Regions from separate parts of the Paenibacillus protaetiae genome, predicted to be linked through region 1. Evidence: riboswitches for the same ligand, from Rfam matches in the RefSeq annotation. Region 1 holds a riboswitch; the other holds the start of a gene.
What was found. A riboswitch is a leader RNA that binds a small molecule or an ion and turns the genes downstream of it on or off. The one in region 1 is predicted to bind cyclic di-AMP.

Region 2: another riboswitch for cyclic di-AMP. It lies ahead of ET464_RS14815 (resuscitation-promoting factor); the one in region 1 lies ahead of kdpF (K(+)-transporting ATPase subunit F).

Annotation. Positions count from the first base shown of each region.
Region 1 covers NZ_CP035492.1:2,139,598-2,143,809, reverse strand. The annotation lists gene ET464_RS09845 (hypothetical protein) at 1-502, opposite strand, end outside; cyclic di-AMP (ydaO/yuaA leader) riboswitch at 508-672, opposite strand; cyclic di-AMP (ydaO/yuaA leader) riboswitch at 1,054-1,291, shown strand; cyclic di-AMP (ydaO/yuaA leader) riboswitch at 1,409-1,610, shown strand; gene kdpF (K(+)-transporting ATPase subunit F) at 1,967-2,044, shown strand; gene kdpA (potassium-transporting ATPase subunit KdpA) at 2,077-3,756, shown strand; gene kdpB (potassium-transporting ATPase subunit KdpB) at 3,773-4,212, shown strand, end outside.
Region 2 covers NZ_CP035492.1:3,200,195-3,204,406, reverse strand. The annotation lists gene ET464_RS14825 (HD domain-containing protein) at 1-884, shown strand, start outside; gene ET464_RS14820 (TatD family hydrolase) at 947-1,714, shown strand; cyclic di-AMP (ydaO/yuaA leader) riboswitch at 1,898-2,104, shown strand; gene ET464_RS14815 (resuscitation-promoting factor) at 2,328-3,458, shown strand; gene rnmV (ribonuclease M5) at 3,579-4,163, shown strand; gene rsmA (16S rRNA (adenine(1518)-N(6)/adenine(1519)-N(6))-dimethyltransferase RsmA) at 4,167-4,212, shown strand, end outside.

The DNA.
Region 1 (4,212 bases):
CTTCACGTTCCGCAGCGGCTGCGGAGCTTATCTCTGCCGCCTGTCCGGTATTTTGCCCCTGCTCTAGCTGCTCTTCCGCCAAGCTGGCTGTGCTCCCGGCGCCGACCGCCCTCTCTACGCTTTCGGCGCTATCTGCAGCAGCTGTCTGCAGCCGGTGGCTGCTGATCTGATCTACTGCAGTAACAAACATATGCCGGAGGCGGCTGTCGAGCGTGTTGTCTTCACGGTTATAATCGTTCCCCGTGTTAATATAGTGGACGAGGCAGCTGCTCCAATGCACCCAATCGGATGGCTTTTCTTTCTTTTCGATAAACGTTTCGCTCCATCCGTAACCCAAAGCGGCAGTGATCCGCATACAGACGCGGTATCCGGGCGCATCAATACTGATGGCCGGGATGACGAACAGTTCGATCCGCTTGATTTGGATTTCGGACGCGTGAGGGACTTCGATCGCCAAATGATTGGCGAGGCGGTCTGTTAACATTTCCGCAGATTGAAACATAGAGCATTCTCTCCTTCGTTCGCTTACGAGGTTAGCTGTCGGATTCGGGCTAGAGAGAAGCCCTACGATGGCGCGCGGCCAACGATTCACCCCGGATGGCATACTTCATTTCCGCATGCCGATTGGGTCCCCCGCTTTTTTGTCTCCAAAAAATTCAGCGCAAAAATGTACCGTAACTGGGTATGAGGTTTATAGTAAACCTGAAAACCCGCTTTGTAAATATTTCGCTGGCCGATGCGGCATATCCTTTACACGATTTTGTCCTTTTTCCCTGAATGGCCGCAGCATTTTCCTTTATCTTTTATAAATACTCGTTTTTGCCCGCAGCTATGACTGTTATAGGGGAAAATGGGCTGCGGCAACGAAAAGAATCTATGTGCAATTTTCGGGAAATGAAGTATCCGCGAGATATTTTGAGCATTTTAAAGATTTTTAAAAAAGAAAGCGGTTTACATATACTCAAACCTCACCAATTTCTGCCTAAATCGCCTCTCTATTCTCTTTACAGCAGCTTGTGCCGGGAGTAAGATTCAGTTCATGCAAGTTCAAATGATTTCCAATCGCTGAGTTTCCGTCGCAAACGGAAAACGGGGGAACCATCCGCATGACGGGGCAAGCCGCAATTTGCCCTGCTGCGGTCCGCTGTGCAGGCAATCCGATGTGAGAGTCGGTTTGGCGCGCGGCAAGGGGTGAATCTTCAAGCAGGCACCATGGAGCATGCTTGAAGTAGGGCGACTCTCACCGCCCGAATCCGACAGCTAACCTCGTAAGCGTTGTTCGAGAGAGGGATGATGAGCTGTGGCTTATTTTGGCCGCAGAGGTCACTGTGCCTCTGCGGCTTTTTTGCGCCGGCATGGCGCTATGCTATTGTGCATGACGGTTTAAAACCATATGGGTGCTATTCGCAGTACCCAGTCGCTGAATTTTGCCGGAATGGCAAAAGCGGGGGAACCAAACGGGCGGGAACAGGCTGCCGGCTGGCTATTCAAGAGCCGGCGCAGCCAATCCGCCCATGGGGTGAGTCGCGCGGCTTCAATGAAGCAGCGCGTAGGGCGACTTCCGCGCCCGAATCCGACAGCTAACCTCGTAAGCGTGTCCGGGAGAGACACTCGATATCGTGCTGCTGCTTGATATAGCGGCGCAGCCAAGCTTTTGCCGCATAGGCGAAGCTTCGCTTGCGCTGCCGTAAAGCCGAAGCCGAGGGAGCTGCTTCTCTGCTCCTAAGGCTTCTTTTTTGTTGCCTTTTTTCAGGAAAATGGGGCTTATAAGCACATTTTATTGGAACGGATTTACCATTCAGCGCAATGGACCGCGGTTTATTGTGCCATTACGCAGGTTTATTTGGAGGTTGAACATGACGGACTTATGTATGGTTTTGACGCTGGCCTTATGCTTTGGGCTGTACGTTTTGTTTGCAGTCTGGTGCGGCAAGACGATAGACGATCAGGAAAGCGGGGATGAAACGTGATTCTGGCAGCGGTTGTTACGGTATTTGTATTTTTGTATTTGGTGTACGCGCTGCTCCATCCGGATAAATTCTGATCGGGCGCAGTTATTCCTTAGGGGGTTATGGAATGGAAATTTTGCAGATGGCGGTTGTTGTGGCGGTTGTGATCCTGCTCGTTAAACCGCTTGGCACCTATGTGTACCATGTGTTCTCGAACGAGCCGAACTGGACGGACCGGATATTCGGACCTGTAGAGAGGCTGCTCTATAAATGGATCGGGCTGAAAAAAAGGAACGGCATGACCTGGAAAACCTACACGCTTAGTTTCCTGCTCACGAACGTGGTGCTTGTCGCGGTCAGCTATATCATCCTGCGGGTGCAGACCGGGCTTCCGTTTAATCCGAACGGAATCGGCAATATGGAGCAGTCGCTGGCGTTTAATACGGTCATCAGCTTTATTACGAATACGAACCTGCAGCATTACAGCGGCGAAACGGGGCTTACCTATTTCTCGCAGATGGCGGTCATCATGATGATGATGTTTACGTCCGCCGCAACCGGCTTTTCGGTAGCGATCGCTTTCGTGCGCGGCCTTACGAGCAAAGGACAAACGATCGGCAACTTTTTCGAGGATTTTGTCAAAGCGCACACCCGCATTTTCCTGCCGTTTGCGTTCGTCATTACGCTTGTGCTTGTGGCGCTGCAAGTGCCGCAGACGCTTGACCCGACGTTATCGGTGACGACGCTGGAAGGCGCCGTGCAGCATATCGCGATCGGTCCGGTCGCTTCGCTGGAATCGATCAAGCATCTAGGCACAAACGGCGGCGGTTTTATGGGAGCGAACTCCGCCCATCCGTTCGAGAACCCGAATCCGCTGACGAATGTCATCGAGATTGTGTCGATGTGGGCGCTGCCGGCTGCTCTTCCTTATACGTTTGGCTTGTTCGCCAAAAACAAAAAGCAGGGCTGGGTCATTTTCTCGGCGATGATGTGCTTGTTCTTAGTGTTCTTGGCAACTGCCTATGCTTCGGAAAAAGCCGGAACACCGCTTATTCATTCGCTTGGCGCAGATGCCTCCCAAGGTAGCATGGAAGGCAAGGAGACGCGGTTCGGCATTGCGCAGTCCGCTTTGTTTACGGCTGTGACGACGGCGGCGACGACCGGATCGGTCGATAATATGCACGATACGCTGACGCCGCTTGGCGGCATGGTGCCGATGGCCGAAATGATGCTGAACGTCGTGTTTGGCGGCAAAGGGGTTGGCCTGGTCAACATGCTGATGTACGCCATACTGGCCGTATTTATTTGCGGCCTCATGGTCGGGCGCACGCCGGAATTTCTCGGGCGCAAAATCGAGCCAAAGGAAATGAAGCTGATCGCCGTCGCGATACTAGCGCATCCGTTTATTATTCTGGTGCCGACGGCGCTAGCCATGGCGATAGACGCCGGCAGTTCGGCGATTACGAACCCGGGCTTCCACGGCATTAGCCAGGTGCTGTACGAATATACGTCGTCGGCCGCCAACAACGGCTCGGGTTTCGAAGGGTTGGCTGACAATACGGCCTTCTGGAACGTCAGCACCGGCCTTGTCATGCTGTTCGGCAGATACATTTCCATGATTGCGATGCTCGCCGTCGCAGGTTCGCTTGTGCGCAAGCAGCCGGTACCGGAAACGCTTGGGACATTCCGGACCAATAACGCGCTGTTTACCGGACTGCTGGCCGGCACGGTTATCCTGATTGGGGCTTTGACCTTTTTGCCGGCGATTGCGCTTGGGCCTGTTGCCGAACATTTGACAATGCGATAACGGATGGTGATAGAAGATGAACGATTCACGAAAAAAGAAGCTGCTTACGCCCGAACTGGTCGGAGCAGCCTTAAAGGATAGCTTGATTAAGCTGAACCCGGTTGCGATGATGAAAAATCCCGTCATGTTTGTCGTAGAGATCGGCACCGTACTGGTGCTGCTGATGGTTTTGTTCCCGGCCGCGTTTGACGCGCCGGGAAGCAGGGGATTTAATGCAGCGGTATTTTTCATCCTGCTCTTCACCGTGCTGTTCGCGAACTTCGCGGAAGCGCTGGCCGAAGGCAGGGGCAAAGCGCAGGCGGATACGCTGAAACGGACGAAAACCGAAATGAAGGCAAATAAAGTGACGGAGACGGGCATCAAGACAGTCCTGTCCACCGAGCTGAGGAAAGGCGATTTGATTGTCGTAGAGCAAGGCGAGATGATCCCCGGCGACGGCGAAGTCGTCGAAGGCGT
Region 2 (4,212 bases), 1.1 Mb from region 1:
AGGCAGGAGATGATTTTCCCGATCAAGTGGCGCAAGTCATTCGAAGGAAATACCCGAAGCCGATCGTCGTCAGCCTCGTTTCCAGCCAGATGGATGCGGACCGGATGGACTACTTGCTGCGCGACGCTTATTATACCGGCGTACATTACGGCACGTTTGACCTGGAGCGGATACTGCGCGTATTGCGGCCCTACAAAGGGAGAATTGTAGTAAAAGAAAGCGGCATGCATGCCGTTGAGCATTATTTAATGTCGCGGTACCAAATGTACTGGCAAATTTATTTCCATCCGGTGACCCGCAGCTCGGAAATTATTTTGCGGCAAATCTTCCGCCGGGCGAAACAATTATATGAAGAAAACTATTCGTTTGCCTATATGCCGGCACCGCTTAAAAGCCTTCTCGACGGCACGATCAACGTGCCTCATTATTTGAAGCTGGACGAATCGCTGGTGCAGACCGCGTTCAGCGAATGGTCGGAGGAGCGGGACGGGCTGCTGGCCGACCTGTGCAGCCGGTTTTTGAATCGCAAATTGTACAAATATATTACGATTGATAACCCAAGCGAAACGCTGCTGAATGAAATTGAACAGCAATGGGTTAAAATCGGCCTTTCGCCGGAGTATCATATGGAAATTGATTTTCCATATGACCAGCCTTATGATGTTTACCGGCCAGATGCGAAAAAAGGCGAAAAGGAAGAAAAAACACCGATTTTGCTGCTGGATAACGAAGATAGAATAAGCGAAATTTCGCAAAAATCGGACATTGTCCGCTCGATCACAGGGCTGCACCAAGGCGAGTATCGCCTGTATTATCCGGAAGAACCGCTGCTGGCGGCCAAATCATCGCTTACGGGGTCTATTCGCCAGTTATTTAAGCTATAAGCTTTACGACTATTAAGGAAAACTAACCATATATAGGAAGAAAAACAGGAGGGTCGGCTAACATGTTATTCGACACACATGCGCATTTGGATTCGCCCAATTTCGACGGAGATCGCGATGAGGTCATTGCCCGCGCGCGTGAAGCGGGAGTAGGGCTGATCGTTAATATCGGCTTTAACCGGGAGACGATCCCGACGACTATCGCATTAGCGGAACAGCATGATTTTATTTATGCGGCGGTAGGGTGGCATCCGGTTGATTCCATTGATATGAAACCCGGCGACCTGGAGTGGATCGAGCAGCTGGCGAGCCATCCGAAAGTGGTTGCAATCGGGGAAATCGGGCTTGATTACCACTGGGACACTTCGCCTAAAGAAGTTCAGCATCATGTGTTCCGCGAACAAATCCGCTTAGCCAAAAAAGTAGGCAAACCCATCATCATTCATAACCGGGATGCCCATGAGGATATCGTCAAAATTTTGAAGGAAGAGAACGCCTCCGAAGTCGGCGGCATTATGCACTGCTTTTCCGGAAGCTGGGAAACGGCCAAATTATGCTTGGACATGAATTTCTATATTTCGTTTGGCGGACCGGTCACTTTTAAAAATGCGAGGGTGCCAAAAGAGGTGCTTGCGAAGGTGCCGCTTGACCGTTTATTGATCGAAACCGACTGCCCATATTTGGCGCCTCATCCTTATCGAGGGAAGCGGAATGAGTCCGCTTACGTGGCTCTGGTCGCAGAGGCTGCGGCGGAAATTACGGGCAAATCCGTCGGGGAAATCAGCCGAATTACAGCTGAAAATGGAAGAAAATGTTTTGGTCTATTATGAGAATCGTTAAAAAATAGAGATATCGTGTGAAATAGAGCGAAAAAACTGTTTTTTGTGAGATCAATCGCTCATATTTTCCTGAAATATTCAAATAAATCGCTTATAGCGACTTTTATCTAATCTTTACAATGAGCACTGGATGAAGGTATGATTCATTTCAGAGCTTTATAAGATTGTATCGGATTTCCAGTAACGCTTAATCTCCGGATGGAGAGCGGGGGAACCAGGCGAATAAGCGACGGGCATGTATGGCAGCCTGCTGCTTAAGAGCATTTGAATTCTTCTTGGGGTGAATTTCGCCAAGGTCGCCATGAGCGGCCGGCAGTGAATCGGGCAGCTCTCTCGCCCAAACCCGACAGCTAACCTCGTAAGCGTATATAGAGAGCGATCAACTCGTGTTACTTTTTCCTATGCAGCCCTTTATGGGAAGCCACGAAACAGATCCTCTGTCGAAGGCTTCTTTTTATTTTTTGTTTTTTACATAAAGGCGTCCGGCAAGAGGCAAGTAACAACGATTTACTGGATTCGCGTGCCAATGCACGCCAATATTTTATAGTCGCGCTAAGAATCATGCGTAACACTAGCGGCGGGGCTATGAAGGAGGACCGAAGAAATGGGCGCAGAAGTAAAGGACACCCATGGGCAACGATCATCCAGCATGTCTTTCGCATGGCGATGGAAGCATGACCACCTTCGTTTAATTTTATTGAGTGCAATAATCTCAATCGCTATGACTTTCATGTTTTTGATGTTGTTGTACGGAACAAGTGATAAGAACGTATCTCTGGTTGTGAACGGCAAAGAAACCCTTGTGGAGACGAAGCAGGGGGTACTGCAGAAGCTGCTGGATGAACAAGCTATCACGGTTGGTCCGCATGATGAAGTTTCCGCTCCGCTTGATGCGAAGCTGAGGGACGGAGACCGTATTGTCATTAATCATGCGGTGAAAGTAACGGTAAAGGCTGACGGCAAATTATCAACGGTGTACACAACGGACAAAACAGTTGCGGGTGCGATTGATGATTTAAATATTAACGTCCGGGATGCGGACAAAGTGACACCGGCTCTGGAAGCCCAGTTGACGGGAGATACCCAAATTACGATCGTCCGGGTGGATACTCATATCACCAAGACGGAGAAGTCGCTGCCGTTCAACATTGTGAAGCAAGAAGATCCCACCCTGGAAAAAGGGAAGGAGAAGCTTGTTCGCACCGGCCAGCAAGGCATTATTGTGGAGCAGGTAGAGAAGCAATACGAAGACGGGCAGCTTGTGTCGAAGAAAATAATCGACCAGGTTGTTCAAAAAAATGCCGTAAATCAGCTTGTCGCTATCGGCACCAAAAAAGCGGCGCCTAAAGTGACGACACTTGCAGCAGCTTCGGTTACAAAAGGCGGCCTTACGTTTAATCCGAAAAAGGTGCTGAAAAATGTAACGTTAACGGCCTATACCGCTGACGCGGCTTCGACCGGCAAAGAAGAAGGCCACCCTTCGTTTGGCATTACCGCCTCGGGCACCAAGGTGACGGAAGGGCGCACCATTGCGGTCGATCCGGATGTTATACCGCTTGGCTGGTGGGTTTATATCGAGGGCATCGGTTTCCGCCGGGCGGAAGATACCGGCAGCGCCGTAAACGGCAACAAAATTGACGTTTATTTCAACAGCTCTTCCTACGCAAAAAAATTCGGCAGGAAAAAAGGCTACACGGTCTACGTCCTTGGCCCGAATAAACCGCCTGCTAGTTAATGAGACGGCTGGCGTACTCTTTTTGTTGCAATCATCATGTAATTATAATTTAATTAAGCCATGCTAAGAAGAGGTTATGCCTCTTCTTTTTGTATTGCCCGAACGGAAAGGATGGATCGTTTGATTAAAGAAATTATTGTCGTGGAGGGCAAGGACGATACAGCTGCCATTAAGCGGGCGGTTGATGCCGATACGATTGAAACAAACGGCTCTGCGGTCGGCCCGGACGTATTGCGCCGGATCAAGCTGGCACAGGAGCGCAGAGGCGTTATTATATTTACCGACCCGGACCATGCCGGGGAGCGCATCCGAAAAATCGTTGCGCAGCATGTTCAAGGATGCAAACATGCCTTTTTGCCGCAGGAGAAAGCGGAATACAAAGGCGACATCGGCATCGAGAACGCGTCGCCGGAGTCCATTCGCGAAGCGCTTGCCAACGTGCGCACAGAAGCAGCCGGGGCAATCGAAGGCGAGATCACATGGGACGATTTGATTGATGCCGGCCTGATTGTCCATCCCGATGCGGCTGAACGGAGGCTGAAGATGGGCAAGCTGTTAGGAATCGGTTATGCGAACGGCAAAACGTTTTATAAACGGTGCATCAGCTTTCATATTACGAAAGAAGAATTTCTGAAAGCATATCAAGCTATGGAAGTGGAACCTGCAGGCGGTCCTGCCGGCGGAGCTGCAAGGAAAGGGGATTAAAAGATGAGTAACGCTCGAGGAGGCATGGGAGCGGCCGATGTCGGCACGC